DNA from 3 places in the Candidatus Arthromitus sp. SFB-mouse-Japan genome. Region 1 is predicted to be linked to each of the others. Evidence: predicted binding sites of a transcription regulator. Region 1 holds the regulator's gene; each other region holds the start of a gene.

Region 1 (6,824 bases):
AAAAAAATGAAATAATTCATACTAGAATTGGAGGAGGATACATAGATGATTAAATATTTTTTTGTTATAATGATATTTTTATGTATTAATAAATTTTTGATTTTTATAAGAATACGTATTGAAACTAAGTTTAAAAATAATTTTAAAACAAGATCAATAATTAATAGAATTGATTTAATAGATTATGGAGTAGATTATTATTTATTATTGTGTAAGTATATAATATCTAAAATGAAAGATATAAGTGATATTGTTATTGAAGATATTAGTGGAAGGGAAGTTGTAGACATAAAATTTAATCAAAATGGCAAAATGGTATATTGCTCCTGCATATTAAAGGATAGATTAGAAAATAAAAAATTTGATTTAGTTACGTATTATGAAGTATTGGATTTATTAAATTATATGATTAAAGATAATGTAAATAGAGGTATAATATTTGTTAATTCAGATTTAATTGAAGATGCAAGTAAATTTATAAACGATATAAATTTAAATTCTAATAAGTATAAAATAGATATAGTAAGTGGGTATGATATAATTAAATTTGCTCGTAAACGTAATGAAGAGTATAACAAGGAGCTATTATATGCTTAATTTTTATGGATTTATGATATTTATATGTGTATTGATTATTTTACCAATTTTAATTAATATATTTGATAATTTATTTAATATATTTAAAATATTAAATAATAGAATATCTGTATTAGATAAGGTTTTAGAGTTTGATAATATGGAATTATCTGACTTTGCTTTAGAATTTTTAATGCGAGCATACAACTATAGATTTAAGATTAAGAATGATAGTATATATTTATATGATGATTTTTGTGAATGGTTTTTATATTATGATAATAGTACTTGTAATGTACTGAGTTTATACGATGTTAGAAATATAATTGGAATTTGTGAAAGTAAGGGATGCAAAAATATATTTATTTTTACAACAGGAATTATAAATGATGATATAAGAAGTTTTTTAGATAGAACATATAGTTATAAATTTAAATTCATTCATGGAGATGATTTGAAACTAGATTATAGTCAGTTAGTTAATAAGTTTTATATTTATAAGATGTAGTATTTATTTTATTTTGCTTTAAAATAGTGTAGAATTAGTTAATCATATTGTCAATAGTAGAATTTAGAAATGTATATTTATTAATTAAAGGGGATATGTAACAATGTCTAGTAAGATATCTAAAGTAGTAATAAAAAGGTTGCCTAAATATTTAAGAGTTTTAGAAGGTTTTTTGATACGAGAGATTGAGAGAGTATCATCTAGGGAACTTGCAATAAAATTAGGTTCGACAGCATCTCAGGTTAGACAAGACTTTAATTGTTTTGGAGATTTTGGACAACATGGATATGGATATAAAGTTAAGGAACTATACTTAAAAATTAAGGAAATATTAGGTTTAAGCAAAAAATATAACTGTATTGTTATAGGTGCTGGAAATATAGGACAAGCTATTATGAATTATTCAAAGTTTTTTACTATGGGTTTTAATATAGAAGCTATATTTGATATAAATCCTAAGATTATTGGGTTATCTTTTAGAGGTATAGAGGTATTGGATATTGAATTATTAAATGATTACATAAAAAATAATAAAATTGATTTAGCGATATTGTGTGTTCCTGAATTTCAAGCTGAATCTATATATACAGTATTAAAAGATAGGGTAATTGGAATTTGGAATTTTGCAACAGTAGATTTAGTATCTACTGAAAAAACATTTGTTGAAAATGTCAACTTAAATGATAGTTTATTTACATTAACATATTTTATAAATAATGGAGTTTAAAGATAAGTAATGGATTTTAAAAATTATAGATATTTGGATAATAAGATAATTGTAAAAAAAACAAACAATTTTGTATTAAAACATATATTTGAAAATGGACAGTGTTTTCGATGGGAACGGACTAATATAGGTACATATATTATTGTTGCCAAGGGAAGAGTTATAGAATTAGAAATGGATAGTGGGGATTTGCTTATACATAATTCAAATGTAGATGATTTTGAAAATATTTGGATAAATTATTTTGATTTTGAGAGAGATTATTGTAAGTTAAAGGGAGAGCTAAAACATGATAAATATCTAGATATTGCTATTAATTTTGGACATGGTCTCAGGATATTAAATCAAGATCCATTTGAAATGATTTTATCTTTTATAATTTCATCCAATAATAGGATACCTATGATAAAAAAAGCTATACTAAGTATAAGTGAGAAATATGGTGATCCTATTTCCTATAAAGGAAGAATATATTATAAATTTCCAAGTTTAGAAAATTTGGCTAATCTTAGCCAAGAAAAATTTAGAGAATGTTCTGTTGGATTTAGAGATAAATATTTATATAATACTGTAAAATTACTTAATGAAGATAATGATATTGAGTATATTATGAATTTAAATGATGATATGTGCCATAAAGAATTACAAAAATTTAGTGGTGTTGGATCAAAAGTATCTGATTGTATAATGTTATTTTCTATGAAAAAATATTCGGCATTTCCAGTTGATGTTTGGGTGAAAAGAGCTATGATGAAATTTTATGTTGCTCCAGATACTTCATTAAAAGGCATACGCGATTTTGGAAGAGAATTATTTAAAGACTCTAGTGGACTTGCTCAGCAGTATTTATTTTATTATGTAAGGGAGAATAATATAAAAGTTTGAATAATATTTTTAAAATTCAAAACTTTTTAAATGATAAAAATTGTCTTTATTATTGAGATTATTAAACTAAGAGGTATATAAAAATGAATAAAAATAAAATATTTTCTTTAGGATTAGCTAGTTCTTTATTTATGTTAGGTCTGAATGTTAATGTTAATGCTGTTGAAAGTAAAGGAGTTGTATCAAGTGAATTAACAAATAATATATATGAAGAATTTAAAGGATATAGTAGAATAGATATATTAGGAAATAATTATGATTTATCTAACGTAGATAGTGCAGTTTTACAGATTATTGCTAAGAAGTTTGATGCAATAAATGGAGGCAGTTTATCTGATGATAAAATAAAAGAATATCAAAAAGAAATTATGGATTTGTTAGATGATTATAATAAAGATCCTAAAAAATATGAGAATCTTCCAGTTACATTAGATCTTAATCCTGTTACTTTTCTGAGAGAGGAGATAGTTATTGTACAAAATAAAATTAATAGTTTAAAAGCAGAGCAGGATAATTTAAAAATAAGTGATATTGGGCAAGATTATATAGACAAAAAAGTAGAAGAAATACAATTATATATAGATAATTTAATTAGTTGGATAAATTATTCTGTAGTTAATTTCAAATCATCAGAATATAAACAAACCTTTACTGAAAATTTATTTAAAGAAAATAAATTTAGAAATGAACAACTAATTAATATGGTTTATGTTGATAGTGAGTATAAAAATGTTTTTATTGTGAATGTAAATTTAGATGGTAGTTTTAGTTCAGATAGTAATGATATTACAGATTTGGATTTAAATCAAGTTATTAAAAAAGGATTAGAATATGAAAATTTAAAGATAAGGAATATTAATGAAGAAATAGACAAGATTAGGAAATCCAAGATAGATGTTATTGATCAAGAAAATATGATAAATGAGTTGAATAGACAAATTGAGAGTGCTAAAGCTTATTCTTTAGCTCAAGAGATTGTCTTATTGAATTTAGAGATAGATGCAATTAAGAGTTCGAAAGCAAGTGTGGACTTTATTAATAATAAAGTAGAGGAATTGACTGATGAGATTAATTCAAGAATAGATAGTATAATAAAGCATAATAGTGATCCCAAATATGTAATAAATGATTTTGAAGTTGGTAAAAAGCCAACATATTTTGGATATGTTTTAGGCAATGAGGATGGTTTTTTATTTAAACTAAATTTAGATTCTGATTTTAAAATGTTGGTTGATAATGTAATTGGTGAAGAGTATAAATTTACTACTGAACAAAAAGATGTACTAAAAAATTTACTAAATAATAGTATTAATGATAGTATTGAGAAAATTAGTAAACTTAAAGATAAGAAATTAGAAATTTCAAAAAGTATGAATAATAATAAATATTATTTAACTGATTCTATAGATAAAGATATATCTATTTTAGAAAATAATATTTTAAATTATAAATCAATGATTTCCCAAATTTAGTTAAGGCTCCTTAAGGGCCTTAATTTTTTTACATAAAATTAAATTTATGAACACAAAATATATATATGTAATTTAATGTTTTGTAAGAGGTATTTTTATGAAATTGGGTATGGATGTTTTAGAAAATAAGCTTGATTTTCTTTATATCCTTGTAGAGGGTATAAGTAAGCATATTAATATTAATTTTGATTTTTTTATGTTTGTCATAAATAATAATTTGACTTGTACTGATGTTGTATTAATTACTAAAGCTTTAACAATTATGAATTATAGACGGTTTGGAGTGTTAGATGATAATACTATAGAATTTAACGATGATGGTAGGTTAAAAGGAATTTTGGTAGATAAGACTCCTAATTTTAAAGAGTTTAAGGATTTTCTATTAAGTATAAATTTGAATATAAATGCTGAAGAACTTTTAAATAGTTTAATTAATCAGAAAATTGGGATTAATATATGTAAATTTTTACTAGAAGATGGGGTGAATAATTGATATAATTTACTTGTCTAAGTGTTTTTAGACAAGTTTTTTGTGCTGTAGGGGGATAAAAAAATGGGAGTTTTTAGTACGTTAATGGGAAATGCTTCTAATTCTGATCCCAATAAATTGCAAGAAAAGGTATCAGATATATTATTTGAGGGTGAAGAAGTAGTATTTGCATTTTCATATGTAAGAGATTTTATTTTATTTACTAATTATAGAATAATGTTTACAGATAAACAGGGAGTTAGTGGAAAAAAGGAGAGCATAGAATCTATACCTTATAGAAGTGTAGTAAGATTTTCTATTGAAACTAAAGGAGTGTTTGATTTAGATTCTGAATTTAAGATTTGGATTAGTGGAGTAGATTCACCTATAGAGAGTAAGTTTTCTGGAGATAAAAATATATTGGAACTTCAACAGTTTTTAGGAGAGAAAGTTTGTAAAAAATAGTTTTAAAGGATAAGAATATGAGTTATTATAGTAAAGATGATAGATTTTATATGGATTTTATGGATGAAGATGGTAATAAAATAACCTTTGAAATTATCACAGAAATATTTCTGGATGGGAATAAGTATTTAATACTTGGAGATGATTCTCAAAATAATGAGGATTCTTATGTTGTACGTGAAGATTTTTCAGATCAAGGTGTGGAGTATAATTTTCTTGATAATGAGGAAGAATTTAGTCGTGTAAAAAAGGAATATAAGAAGATCATATATGGATAATATTAAATTTCTGCAGTTAACGTCAGGTTTTTATACTTAACCTACATTTCTTAATTGGGATTTCTAATACTAATATTGATGTCAAGCTTCCAGTTTTTTAAAGCGAAGTAGGCAGATAGATATTATGAGGATTGCCCACCTGTTGGAGAACAGGTCTTAAGTTTATTAGCCAGCGTCTCTGTGGATATATAAAAACACCTAGTTTACTAGGTGTTTTTATATTTTTTATACATTAAGAATGAATATATAGCCGGTATTATAGCTGATACTATTAATGAAATTGTTAGGGTGTAAAACGACAGATTAGGGAATATAATGGTTATAAGTATATTTAATATTCCAGATATAACAAATAGTAAACCAGCTAATCTATGTGTTTTTTTCCAATTTTCTTTATTATTTAATGTCCAAGGTAATCGTATTCCTATTGTATAATTTTGTCTACATTTTGGTAGATAATTACCTATGAATATGAATATAATTGACATAAAAACTGGTGCAATTACTGACATATTTATATTAATTCCAAGGCTGATTAATATAGTTGTAGGGATAAATATTACTGACATTAGTGGAGCTAAAAAATAAATTAGTATTTTTAAGGATTTGTTATGATTTTTTTTGTTTGGATCATTGTTAATAATGAGATGCGTTATTATATTAAAAATACAGAGAATTAATGGAAGAATTATACATATAAAAAGTTTGCTTCCATAGGAATCTATATTTCCATTTATATCAAAATGAGTTGGAATTTTGTCTGGAAGTTTATTGTATATAAATGAACACAATATTGTAGGTAATAAACATAATGCTAAAGATAGTATTAGGGGATTGTTTATTATTTTTTTATTCATTTTTTTTTACCTCCAAATTCTGAGAACCATAATATTACTTCTTCAAATATTGAAGTATTAATCTCATAATATATAAAATTTTTATATTTGGATTCAAATATAAGTCCTGATTTTTTTAGTATTGATAGATGATAAGATATAGTTGCTCCAGTCAAATTAAAATTCTCAATTATTTCTCCCACAGATAATTTATCTTTTTTAAGTAAAGTTAGTATTTCCCGTCTAATAGGGTCGGATAGAGCCTTAAATGTTTCTTTTAAACCCATAAGTTCCTCCAACTATTTAGAAATTTATATAAATAGATTATATATTTATATTCGATATTTAGTCAATATCTATTTAGATAGTTATAAAAATAGATCTCAGACTTTATTATTTTAGATATGATTATGATATTTAAATTAATTTAAATAATTTAGAGTGTAATTGAAGAAAAAAGCTAAATTATATATACTTAAATAAAGTTTATGAATTGAATTTTTTGGAAGGGAATTATTTGGATTATGAAACAAATGATAGATAGAATAAATTATCTGTATAATAAATCTAAAAAATTTGGATTAAGTGATGATGAAAAGCTTGAACAA
Region 2 (6,824 bases), 160 kb from region 1:
TTAATATACTCCATCCTTCCCAATCATTTTCAGCCATACCATCTTCAATAGAAATAATTGGATATTTAGTAGCTAGATCAACATAAAAATCTGCCATTTCAGAAGGACTTAATATTCTTCCCTCTCCTGCCAAATTATAATTTCCATCTTCGAAAAATTCTGATGAAGCTGGATCTAAAGCAATAAATATCTGCTCACCTGGCTTATATCCAGCATTTTGTGTAGCTTCTAATATTATTTGTATCGCCTCTTCATTTGATTTTAGATCTGGTGCAAATCCACCTTCATCTCCAACAGCTGTCGATAAACCTTTATCATGTAATAATTTCTTTAGAGAATGATATATTTCAGAACACATTTGCAATGCCTCAGAGAATGATCCTGCCCCAACTGGCATTATCATAAACTCTTGTAAATCTACATTATTATCAGCATGTTTTCCTCCATTTATTATGTTCATCATAGGTACTGGTAAAACTTTAGAATTACATCCACCGATATATTGATATAAAGACAATCCCAAAAAGTTAGCTGCAGCTTGAGCACAAGCAAGAGATACACCAAGCGTTGCATTGGCTCCTAAATTTCCTTTATTATCACTTCCATCAAGTTCTATCATAGTTGTATCTATCTTAACTTGATCAAATATATTTAATCCTTCCAAAGCTTGAGCTATAACTGTATTCACGTTATTTACAGCATTTAAAACACTCTTACCTACATAATTACTCTTATCTCCATCTCTTAACTCAACAGCCTCGTACTCACCAGTAGATGCTCCTGATGGTACCGCAGCTCTTCCTACTGTCCCATCTTCAAGAGTAACCTCAACTTCCACAGTAGGAAAAGCTCTTGAATCAAGTATTTGTCTAGCATGAACATTAACAATCTCCACATAATTTTTCATTAACACTTACCTCCATAATTTCCTATTTTTTTATGATTAAATTTTCCCCAGTAATTTCTGATGGAATATCTAATTCCATCACACTCAAAATAGTTGGTGCTATATCTGCAAGTTTACCACTTTCTTTCATTCTTATACTTTCATAGTCTCTTGTAACACATATAAAAGGAACTTTATTACAAGTATGAGCAGTCATAGGTCCACCTTTCTCATCAATCATACATTCAGCATTTCCATGATCAGCTGTAATAAACAATGTATATCCTAAACTTAAAGCCTTATCAGATATTCTTCCAACAGCTAGATCAACAGCCTCAATAGCCTTAACAGCAGCATCAAAATTACCTGTATGACCAACCATATCCGGATTTGCTATGTTACAAACTATAAAATCATACTTCATAGATTCTATTTTTTCAATCAATGTATCTGTCAATTCAGGCAAACTCATCTCCGGCTGTAAATCATAAGTTTTAACATTTGGGGAAGGTATTAAAATTCTATCTTCCCCATTATACGATTGTTCAAGACCTCCATTAAAGAAAAATGTAACATGAGCATATTTTTCAGTCTCTGCAATCCTTAACTGTTTCTTATTTTGACTGCTTAAATACTCTCCTAATGTATTAGAATAAGTTTCAGGTTTAAATGCTACCAATACATCCTTTAATTTCTTATCATACATTGTCATACATAAAAATGTAATATCTAAATATTCGACATCAAAATCCTTAAATCCTTTATCAGTTATAGCATAAGTCAGTTCTCTAGCTCTATCTGGTCTAAAATTAAAAAACACACAAGAATCTTTATTTCTAATATTACCATTTCTTTCTACTAAAGTTGGAGGAACAAATTCATCCGTTATACCATCCTTATAATAATCTTTTAAAATATCAACAGGATTTTTAGAGATTTTATCTTCTCCAATTCCACGAACTATAGCATCATACGCCTTTTGGACTCTATCCCATCTCTTATCTCTATCCATTGCATAATACCTTCCAGAAATAGTTGAGATTATTCCATATGATATTTCATCAATATAATTCATAATATCCTGAACATAAGTATATCCAGAGGTTGGAGAAACATCTCTTCCATCAGTAAACAAATGTATATATGTTTGCTTAACATTCTTTTCCTTAGCAAGTTTAAGAACTGCTTTTAAATGTTCAATATGAGAATGCACCCCTCCATCTGAAGCAAGTCCCATAATATGAAGATTACTACAATTTTTTATACAATTATCCATAGTTTTTATTAAATCTTCATTTTCGAAAAATTCACTATCATTTATTGATTTTGTTATTCTTGTCAGTTCCTGATATACTATTCTTCCTGTACCTATATTTAAATGACCAACTTCAGAATTACCCATTTGACCATCAGGTAAACCTACATTCATACCACTTGCATATAAATTAGCATTTGGATAAACACTAGTAATTCTATCTATATTATTTGTTTTAGCTCTAGCTATGGAGTTACCATTTGAATCTGGTGATATCCCAAATCCATCTAAAATTAATAAAATACACGCATTTCTATCCACAATGAGCTCCCCCTAAAAATTAACAATCCTTTCAAAATCTTCAACAACTATAGAAGCTCCACCAACCAAAGCACCATCTATATTTTCCATAGACATTTGCTCTTTTATAGTATTGGGTTTAACTGATCCACCATATAACATAACTATATTCTCAGACACTTCTTTATTATAAATACCACTAATAACTTTTCTTATAAAAGAAATTATATTATCAGCATCAGAACTTGTTGCTGTCTTGCCAGTTCCAATAGCCCATATTGGTTCATATGCAATTACAACTTTTTTTGCATCTTCCTCAGATATATTAAAAAAGGCTTTTTCTATTTGACGAGTCAATACTTTCTCCATGTTATTACTTTCTTTTTCTTCCAAACTCTCTCCAACACATAAAACTGGGTTAAATTTATGTTTTAAGCACATATGGATCTTTTTATTAACTGTCTCATCTGTTTCTCCAAAGTACATCCTTCTCTCACTATGACCTATTATAATATAAGAAACTCCTAAATTCTTAAGCATATTTGGGGAAATTTCACCAGTAAATGCTCCTTTTTCCTCAAAATGTACATTTTGAGCACCTAATTTTACATTTGAACCCTTAAGTATATTTGAAGATAAAGCAAGAGAAGTAAATGGAGGACACACAACAACTTCAGTTTTAGCATTCTTAACTTTAGGTAACAAACTATTTAAAAATTCTTCAGTTTCCTCAATTGTAAAATGCATTTTCCAGTTTCCCATTATTATATTCTTTCTCACCAAAATACACCTACTTTATTATTTATTATTCAAAACATCAATTCCAGGTAAAACTTTACCTTCTAACAATTCGAGAGAAGCTCCTCCACCCGTAGATATATGGGTCATTTTATCTCCAAAACCTAAAATATTAACAGCTGCTGCTGAATCTCCCCCACCTATTATTGTTACAGCACCAGATTCTGCCATAGCTTTAGCAACCTCTATTGTTCCTTGATTAAAATTAGAAAATTCAAAAACTCCCATAGGTCCATTCCAAATTATTGTTTTTGCACTTCTTAAAGCATCTCCAAATAATTTACTTGTCTTATTTCCAATATCTAATCCCATAAATCCATCATCTATATTCTCATCGCTAGTAATTTTTCTGATCGCATCATTTGAAAACTTATCTCCTGTAACATGATCCACTGGAAGTAACAATGTAACGCCTTTTATTTTAGCTTTCTCTATCATATCTTTCGCATACTCTAACTTATCTTCTTCAACTAAACTTATCCCAATTGAATAACCCTGAGCTTTCAAAAAGGTATAAGCCATACCACCGCCTATTATTAAAGTATCAACTTTATCTAATAAATTATTTATAACATTTATCTTATCTGAAACTTTAGCTCCACCAAGAACAGCAACAAAAGGTCTTTCAGGATTTTCAATCATTCCTCCCAAAAATTCCAATTCCCTTTGTATTAAATATCCACAAACAGCTGTATCTACAAACTTAGTAACCCCAACTGTTGAACAATGAGCTCTATGAGCAGTACCAAAAGCATCATTAACATAAACATCACAAATAGATGCTAAATCCTTCGAAAAACTATCTTCACATTTACCTTCTTCACATCTAAATCTTGTGTTCTCAAGAAGTGATATGTCACCATTATTCATCTTATCTATTTCACTTCTTATGTTATCATCAATTACCAAATCACTCTGGAGAAACTTTACATCAACACCTAAAAGTTCTGAAAGTCTCAAAGCAACAATCTTTAAACTCATAGATGGATCAGGGCCTTTTGCCTTCCCTAAATGTGAACAAAGTATAACCTTCCCACCATTCTTATGAGCATATATAATAGTATCAAGCGCTCCTAATAATCTATTTTCATCAGTTATTTTACCGTTTACTATAGGAACATTAAAATCACATCTAATCAAAACTTTTTTACCAGTTAACTGAATATCCTCTATACTCTTTTTATTAAATGTCATATATCTTACCCCTTAAATTCCAATTATCAATAAAGGTTGATCTTAAATAAAACCAACCTTTAAATACATTCCTTATAAACTTTTAGCAACCATCTGTGCTAAATCTGCCAATCTATTTGAGTATCCCCATTCATTATCATACCAAGAAACAACTTTAACCATATTGCCTTCTATTACCATCGTACACAAAGCATCAATTATAGAACTTCTCTTATCTTGTCTATAATCCATAGATACAAGAGGAGCTTCCTCATATCCTAAAATTCCTTTTAAAATAGTCTCTGATGCTTTTTTAAATGACGCATTAACCTCTTCAACAGTCACTTCTTTTGAAAGTTCTGCAACTAAATCAGTACAAGAAACTGTTGGAGTTGGAACTCTCAATGCAAATCCATTCAACTTACCTTTAAGTTCTGGTAATACTAAAGCAACAGCTTTTGCAGCTCCTGTAGTTGTAGGTATCATAGACTCAGCAGCAGCTCTAGCTCTTCTTAAATCATTATGAGGTGCATCTAATATTTTTTGATCATTTGTGTAAGAGTGCACTGTTGTCATAAGACCCTTAACTATACCAAAATTTTCATGAAGAACTTTAGCAAATGGAGCTAAACAATTTGTTGTACAAGAAGCATTTGATATCACATTATGCTTTGAAGGATCATATTTATCATTATTAACTCCCATAACTATAGTTATATCCTCATTCTTAGCTGGAGCAGAAATTAAAACTTTTTTAACACTTCCATTTATATGTGCCTTAGCTTTTTCTCCATCAGTAAAGAATCCTGTGGACTCAATTACTATTTCACATCCAACACTAGACCAAGGAATATTTGATGGCTCTCTTTCTGCAAATATTTTTATTTCATTGCCATTTACAATAATTGAATCTTCTTTAGCTTCAACTGTACCTTCAAATTTTCCAAAAAGTGAATCATATTTTAACAAATGTGCTAAAGTTTTAGCATTAGTCAAATCATTTATAGCAACAACCTGTAGTTCGCTTCCATAGTTTTCGAGTAAAGCCTTAAATACATTTCTTCCTATTCTTCCAAAACCATTAATCCCTATTTTAACCATTAGAATTCCTCCTAAATTTCTAATAAATATACTAATATCTTTAACTGAATGGTTAAAAATATTCTTTGTTATTTAATTAACATATTAAAAATATCGAAATCAATGATATTTTTAAATAAATTTATAACATAAATTATAAAACATAAAATTAATTTTTTAAATAATTATTTTTAATAACTAATAATTTTTTATATACAAACAAAAAATAGGGTCTTAGAACATAGATTCTAAAACCCTATTATAATCTAATTAATATTATTTAAATATTTATTAAATATATTAACTACTTCTTCAGGCAAATTAGTCAGATTAAATTTTATACTTTCATCGTGTATTCCAATTGAGTAAGTTGCAATTTTTCCACTTTCAAGTATATTTATAAAACTCCCATAATCATATAAAATACTTACTAAATTTTCAGAAATATTATCCATATTTAAATCAAATAAAAACTTATCATCAACAATAATATCTTCTTTAGATAAATTAAATACAATATCACTTTCACTGTTGATAATCTCCTGTATTTCCTCCTTATTATCTAGTGTTATACATTTAACATTTTCTAAACTCGATAATGAATCATATGCTCTTAGATTAACTTCCCTAACACCAGTAATGAATGCATCAATAATCTCTCTATGATCAACATAATCTTCTGAATAAAGTATAAATATACTGTTTCTTCTTGTCACCAATCCACTTATTATACCTAGCAAATAACTTACAGGTTTTTGATCTATCAATAAGTTATTTATATCCATATTAAACTTATTATTTATATAAATAACTTTATCTATTTTATCTGAAATGTCTACATTTGAAAATTTTTCAGATACAATAAATATATTTTTATTATTCTTTTGTTCATTTGATAATTTATTGAAATATTCTATAAATTCTTCATCATTAGGTATATTCAAAACTTTAAAATTATCCAACAGTTTTTCCATATTATACTTAAAATTTTCTTCAGCAAGAGTCTCAAATTCATCACTATGAATATAAATAACATCATATCCATTAGCACTACAAGAGCTCATAATTAAAAATATTGCTATAAAAATAAATACATATAATTTTCTCATAAATTAGTCCCTTCTATCAATTATAAAATCATCTTTTACCCTTTTCATAAAATTCTCCTAAAGATAATGGAAAATTACTATTCCTTTGCGAAAAATATAAGCGCAACCATGGTCAATATATATGGTAACATATAATATATCTCTGTAGATACATTAACCCAATTTTTTTATAATAAAGAAAAAATCACACATGCATAAAAGTTATATATGATTTCCAATTACC
Region 3 (6,824 bases), 530 kb from region 1:
ATCAGCTAGAGGGTATTTGATATTTTTAGTTTTATCACTAATTACTGAGAATGAAGTAACTTCTGATCCTGTTCCAGATGTTGTAGGTATTGCAACTAATTGAGCTTTATTACCAAGTTTAGGGAATTTGTAAATTCTTTTTCTAATATCAACAAATTTTAGTTTTATATCATTGAAGTTTATTTCTGGGTGTTCATAGAATAACCACATAGATTTTGCGGCATCTATTGCAGATCCTCCACCTAAAGCAATGATACAATCAGGTTTAAATCTGTTCATAGCTTTAACACCATTAAATACAGTTTCAACAGATGGATCTGGTTCAACATCAGAGAAAATTTCAATACTTACTTTATCTATTCTGTTATTTAAGTGATTTACAACTATATCTGCATATCCAAGATTGACCATTCCAGCATCAGTAATTATCATTATTTTAGATATATCAGGCATTTTTTCTAGGTATGAGGTAGAACCCCATTCGAAGAATATTTTCTTTGGTATTTTAAACCATTGCATATTAGTTTTTCTCCTTGCGACTCTCTTTAGATTGATTAAATTCTCACATGTAACATTAGATATTATCGAATTTTTACCGTAAGAACCACATCCTAATGTTAGGGATGCTCTATTTGAATTATATAAATCACCTATAGCTCCATGAGTTGATGGTGAGTTTACAACTATTCTTCCAGCTTTAACTTTTTCTGAGAACTTTTTAATAATATCTTCATTGGATGAATGAATAGCTGCAGAATGTCCAAGACCTCCAAACTCGACTATTTGGCAAGATTTTTCGATTCCTTCATCAGAGTTTTTAACAATGATATATGAGAGAATAGGACTTAATTTTTCACGTGATAGAGGAGAGTTAGGGCCTATAGAATCTATTTTTGCAATTAATATCTTTGTTTTTTCAGGAACTTCAAAACCAGCTTCTTTAGCTATCTCATTAGCTGATTTTCCGACTATATTGGCATTTAAGACACAAGAGTTTTTGTCTTCAGGAAATGCATATTTTTCGAGTTTTTTAATTTCATCTTCAGAACATAAATGGCAATTTAATTCTTTCATTAATTTTTCAAAATATTTTGAGATTTCTTCATCTACTACAGCAGTTTGTTCTGATGCACAAATCATACCATTATCAAAAGTTTTGGATATGATGATATCTGATACAGCTCTCTGAAGGTTACAAGTTTTCTCAAGATAAGCTGGAACATTTCCAGGGCCAACTCCTAAAGCAGGTTTTCCACAACTATATGCAGATTTAACCATTCCGGATCCACCTGTTGCCAAAATGAGAGCTATTTCTGGATGATTCATTAGTAAATTAGTAGCTTCGATGGATGGTTCGTTTATCCATTGAATGCAGTGTTCTGGAGCCCCAGCAGATATAGCAGCTTCATAAACTACTCTAGCAGCTTCTGAACTACATTTTTGGGCGGACGGATGGAATGCAAATATTATTGGATTTCTTGTTTTGATTGATATTATAGCTTTAAACATAGCAGTTGATGTTGGATTTGTAACTGGAGTAACCCCAGCGATAATACCAACTGGTTCAGCAACATTAAAATAATCTTTAGTTGGATCATCATTTATAATTCCAACAGTTTTAATATGTTTAATATCATGATGAATGTATTCAGTAGCAAAAAGGTTTTTAATAACCTTGTCTTCAAAAACTCCACGTTTAGTTTCTTCGATAGCTAATTTTGATAATTCTATGTTTTTATCAGCACCAGCAATACACATAGCTGATACAATTTTATCTATTTGATTTTGATTTAATTTCAAAAGTTTTTGTTCAGCTTTTTTAGCATTATTTACTAGAGAATTAATAACTAAGCTTATATTTGAAGTTTCTTTTTCTTGTATTTGATTTTTTGATTTCATTGATATTATTATCCTCCAATTCTAAATTATTAAGTAATAGATAGTAGTACTAAATAATAGCAGCAATTACTTAATTATATTACTATTTTTAATAAGAAAATATTCATATTTGTTATTAAAATAACCTATAGTGTTATTTTAATAACAAATTTATTATATCACTAATGTTTTAAAAACATCAATAGTTAATTATTGGATTAATGTTAAAAAGTGAATATATAATAAAAAATTGGTAATAATAGAATATATTTCAAAAAATCATAGGAAAAGCTACAGTCTTTAACTAGAAAAGGGGATATAATATGATAAATGGCATGTTATCAGATGAGAACATTTTATATAGTAATATTTATAGAAAAAGAGTTAATTTAGCTAGTACATTTAAGGGTAAAAATAAGATGTTTTTAGATAATATAAAGTATATTGAGTTAGTAAAATCTTTGGGATGTAATGTAACTGAAGCTTCTTTATGGTTAACGGATAATTTTTTGTATATTCAAAATAGGATTACTAATTTATTAGAGAGCAAGTATTTTAGAAATGGAAAATTTAATTGTATAAAATTAAATGATATTTATTTTCCTAGTGTTTATTTATTTTGTAACGATTTTTGTAATAATTTAAAAACTGTTTTGCGAGAGGAAGAATTTTTTAATGAATTGAACTTATATGAGAGTAAGTATAAACCGAGTTTAGATGAATTATGGAGTATACCGTTTTTTTTAAATTATGTAGTATTAGAAAAAATATTTAATTTAGCAAATGATATAAGAAAAATTGAAGAGGATTATTATAAAGGTTATAAGTTATTTAATAATGTTATTAAATATATAAACAATGGAAGGTTTAAATCAGTTTCAAATAAATTATCATATTTATTAAAAAATAATATTTCTTTATATACATTGGATTATTTTATGAAACTTGTGGAAGATAATAGAATTGATAATAATTTGATAAATAAATTTTTAGATAATATATTGAATAATGAAAAATTAACTTATGAGAAATTTAAAGAAAAAAATTTAGATAATTTGAAAGATAATAGGATTAGAATAAGTATTTATATACAGCATTTAAAAGATTTATCTGATTTTAATTGGAAACTTCAATTAGAGAAAGTTAGCTCTGTTCATAAAGAGTTTTTAAAAGATCCATCTGGGGTATATCCTAATATGGATTATGAAAGTAGAAATCATTATAGATATGTTTTGCAAAAATTGTGTAAAATAAATAAATTAAATGAATATGAAGAAGCAGTGAACATTGTGAAGTTAAGTTCTAATGGAGATACTAGTTATTCTAGGCATATTGGATATTATTTAATTGATAATGGAAGTTATAGATTTAATAAGGTTAAAAGAAATATTATAAGTAATAGAATAAATTATTTTTTATGTATATTTTCTTCAATAATATTAAGCGGAGTAGCTATATTGTATAGTTTAAATAATGTGTTTAAAAATAAGTATATTTTGTTTATTTTTAGTTTTTTTGTATTGTTAATAGTTAGTGATATATGGATTAATTTTATTAATTATATATTTTTAGCTAAAGTAGAGAAAAGATTTGTGCCTAAAATGGATTATTCTAAGAAAATACCAGATACTTCAAAGACAGTTATTGTTATTCCAGCATTATTGACTAATAAATCAGATATGGAAGATCTTGTAAAAAATTTAGAATTAGCATACATATGTAATAGAAATAATAATTTATATTTTTCTTTATTATTGGATTATACTGATACAATTTCTTATGATAAATCTGAAGATAGTATAATTTTAGAATATGTGAATAAATTAATTGAAGATTTAAATAGTAAATATAAATTTCACAATAAAAAGTTTTATATTTTCATAAGGGATAAGATTTATAATGAAAGCAATAAGGTTTATATGGGATGGGAACGTAAACGTGGCAAAATTATGGAATTTATAAAATTTCTCAAGGGTAGGGAGAGCAGTTATAAAAATAATATTTTAGATTATGAGGAACTAAAGAATGTAAAATATATAATTTCAATTGATTCTGATACTAAACTTATAAAAAATTCAGCTTTTAAGTTAATTGGAGCAATAGATCATATTTTAAATAGAGCCGTTGTTAAAAATATAAATAATAAAAATAAGGTTGTACGAGGATATGGTATAGTCCAACCTAAAGTGTCGATTTCATTTAAGAGTTCTTTAAATACTATTTATTCGAGATTATTTTGCGGTAATACGGAAACATCTTCATATAATTCAAGTGTTTCTAATATATATCATGATATTTTCTTCGAGAGTATATTTATTGGAAAGGGAATTATAGATATAGATGTTTTTGATAAGGTATTATGGGATGTTATACCTGAAAATAGAATATTAAGTCATGACTTAATAGAGGGATGTTTTTCAAGAGTTTCCTTTAGTTCTGACATTGAACTTCAAGAGTCTTTCCCATCGAATATTTTATCTAATTTCATGAGATTACACAGATGGAATAGGGGAGATTTACAATTAATACCTTATTTAATAAACGGACGAGGCATTAATAATCTTTCTAAATATAAAATATTAGATAATTTGAGGAAGATTTTATTACCTATAAGCTATTTAATTCTTATCATTGGATTGTTTTTTATAGGAGTAAGACAGAAAAATTTATATTACGGTATATTAACTTTAGGGATAATATTTCCATTTATTTTAACTATACCATCTATTAATTTGATTAAAGTATCAAGTGATAAAATATTATTTAGTTTTAATGAATTAAAAGATAGACTGATACAGAGTTTCGTAATGTTTTCGATTATACCATATCAGGCATATATAACTTTTGATGCTATGGTTAGGGTTTTTGTTAGACTTATTTTTACAAAGAAAAATTTATTGGAGTGGAAATCATTTAGTGAGGTTGAGAAAGAAACTAATAATTTATTGTTAAATTATTTAATATTCATGTTTCCAGCTTTAATTTTAGGATCATTATTTTTAGGATTAAGTATTTATTATAAATTATATGAGATGATTATTCCATCGTTTATATTTGTACTATCCCCATTTATTGCATATGGATTATCTCAGGAGTATAGGATAAGAAAGCCACGTATTGGTAGTGAGCAAAATATATTTTTAAGATCGTTATCAAGGAGTATCTTTGCTTATTTTGAAGATTTTGTAAATGAAAGCACAAATTATTTGGTATGTGATAATTATCAGGAAGATCCATTTATTGGAGTAGCTAAAAAAACATCACCTACTAATATAGGAATGAGTTTAACTTCTTTTGTATCGGGAAGAGATTTTGGGTTTATAACACTTATCGATATGGTAGATAAATTGAAACATATATTAGATTCTATAGATATGCTTCCAACGCATAGGGGGCATCTATATAATTGGTATGATATAGAGAATAATATTTCACTTTGTAATAGATATATTTCTACAGTTGATAGTGGTAATTTGCTTGCTAGCTATTATTTGGTTAGGAAATCATTAGAGGATATGTTAAATAAGCCTATTATACATATTGACTTAATAAAAACTTTTGAAGAACTTAGTTATTTATCAAGTAATTTTAGCAAGGATCATTTATATAGAGATATTATAGCGTCTGGATTTATGTGTACGGATTATAGTAGTTACATTAATTTTTTAAAGAATATGTTAAATGAATCAAATAAGAATATTGATAGTTTAAGTAAAAATGGTGATGATGTGTATTGGCATATAAAGATAAATGAAACTTCAAATAGTTTTTTGAATGAGATTCTTGGATTAACTTGTAATATCAATGAGATAAATAATTTTAAAATAAATAAGTTTGGTCAGTTATTTATAGATGTTAATTTAAATGAACTTGAAAAAAAGATCTTAGAATATAAGCTTAATTATAATAATTCCTCTGTTAGAAATGAATTGGTAGATATAAGGATTTCGAATATATTGGACAATATTAAGAGATTAACGGGTAATATATATTCTTTAATTGATAGATTATCTAGTAAAATTAATTTAATGGATTTTAAATTTTTATATAATGATAGGAAAAATTTGTTGTCTATAGGATATGATTGTGATAACGATAGATTAGATGAAAATTGTTATGATTTATTAGCGTCAGAAGTTAGGATTGCAAGTTTTTTAGGTATTGCTAAAGAGGATATTTCTATTGATCATTGGTTTAAATTGGGAAGAAATGGGATTAAACAAAATGGTATCTGTAGTTTATTATCTTGGAGTGGAACTATGTTTGAATATTTAATGCCTATGTTATATATGCGAGCATATCCTGGGACTATGTTTTTTGATACGTATAGAGGATGTGTATTATCACAAATTAAATATGCAAGTTTAAATAAGATACCATTTGGCATATCAGAATCATGTTTTTATGAATTAGATAGTGAATTAAATTATCAGTATAAGGCATTTGGAGTTCCTAATTTGTCTATTAAGAAAGATTTAGATAATTTAGTTGTGAGTTCATATTCAAGCATAATGAGTTTAATGGTGGATTACGTAAGTTCTATGAAGAATTTAAATGTTTTGCGTAAATTAGGAGCATTAGGACGATATGGATTTTACGAAGCGCTGGATTTTACTAAATCTAGGATAAACAATAACAATGGATATTGTATTGTAAAAAACTATATGGCACATCATCAAGGAATGAGTTTGATGGCACTTTCAAATTTATTAATGGATGACGTATTTCAGAGTAGGTTTGAAAATATAGTAGATGTTCAAAGTATAGGAGAATTATTAAATGAGAGTAGTTTAAATATAAATATTAAAAAAGATAATGATGAATTTAATTTTGTGAGAAGCATAGATTCATTAGAAAATGAATTTATTCCTAGAGTAGTTAAATATCGAAAAAATGATATATGTGATATGCAAATTTACTCTAATGATGATTATTCTATGTGTATT

The links. Region 1 encodes Rex, which represses fermentation and respiration genes when NADH is low (regulators of the CRP and FNR family bind a similar motif). Its sites were predicted from a motif close to ATTGTTAANNNNTTAACAAT; they were not measured.
Region 2: a site for Rex is predicted at 5,578-5,597, ahead of gap (type I glyceraldehyde-3-phosphate dehydrogenase). Genes of this name have one in related genera too.
Region 3: a site for Rex is predicted at 2,029-2,048, ahead of adhE (bifunctional acetaldehyde-CoA/alcohol dehydrogenase). Genes of this name have one in related genera too.

Annotation. Positions count from the first base shown of each region.
Region 1 covers NC_015913.1:368,217-375,040, forward strand. Annotated here, with positions in the region: gene SFBM_RS01770 (hypothetical protein) at 46-597, shown strand; gene SFBM_RS01775 (hypothetical protein) at 590-1,084, shown strand; gene SFBM_RS01780 (redox-sensing transcriptional repressor Rex) at 1,188-1,811, shown strand; gene SFBM_RS01785 (DNA-3-methyladenine glycosylase family protein) at 1,821-2,696, shown strand; gene SFBM_RS01790 (hypothetical protein) at 2,780-4,168, shown strand; gene SFBM_RS01795 (hypothetical protein) at 4,266-4,661, shown strand; gene SFBM_RS01800 (PH domain-containing protein) at 4,722-5,102, shown strand; gene SFBM_RS01805 (DUF1292 domain-containing protein) at 5,120-5,380, shown strand; gene SFBM_RS01810 (SdpI family protein) at 5,587-6,237, opposite strand; gene SFBM_RS01815 (autorepressor SdpR family transcription factor) at 6,234-6,503, opposite strand; gene SFBM_RS07885 (DUF896 domain-containing protein) at 6,741-6,824, shown strand, end outside.
Region 2 covers NC_015913.1:207,012-213,835, reverse strand. Annotated here, with positions in the region: gene eno (phosphopyruvate hydratase) at 1-907, opposite strand, end outside; gene gpmI (2,3-bisphosphoglycerate-independent phosphoglycerate mutase) at 930-2,462, opposite strand; gene tpiA (triose-phosphate isomerase) at 2,475-3,221, opposite strand; gene SFBM_RS01050 (phosphoglycerate kinase) at 3,240-4,433, opposite strand; gene gap (type I glyceraldehyde-3-phosphate dehydrogenase) at 4,506-5,513, opposite strand; gene SFBM_RS01040 (hypothetical protein) at 5,759-6,601, opposite strand.
Region 3 covers NC_015913.1:1,461,054-1,467,877, reverse strand. Annotated here, with positions in the region: gene adhE (bifunctional acetaldehyde-CoA/alcohol dehydrogenase) at 1-1,899, opposite strand, end outside; gene SFBM_RS06900 (glucoamylase family protein) at 2,202-6,824, shown strand, end outside.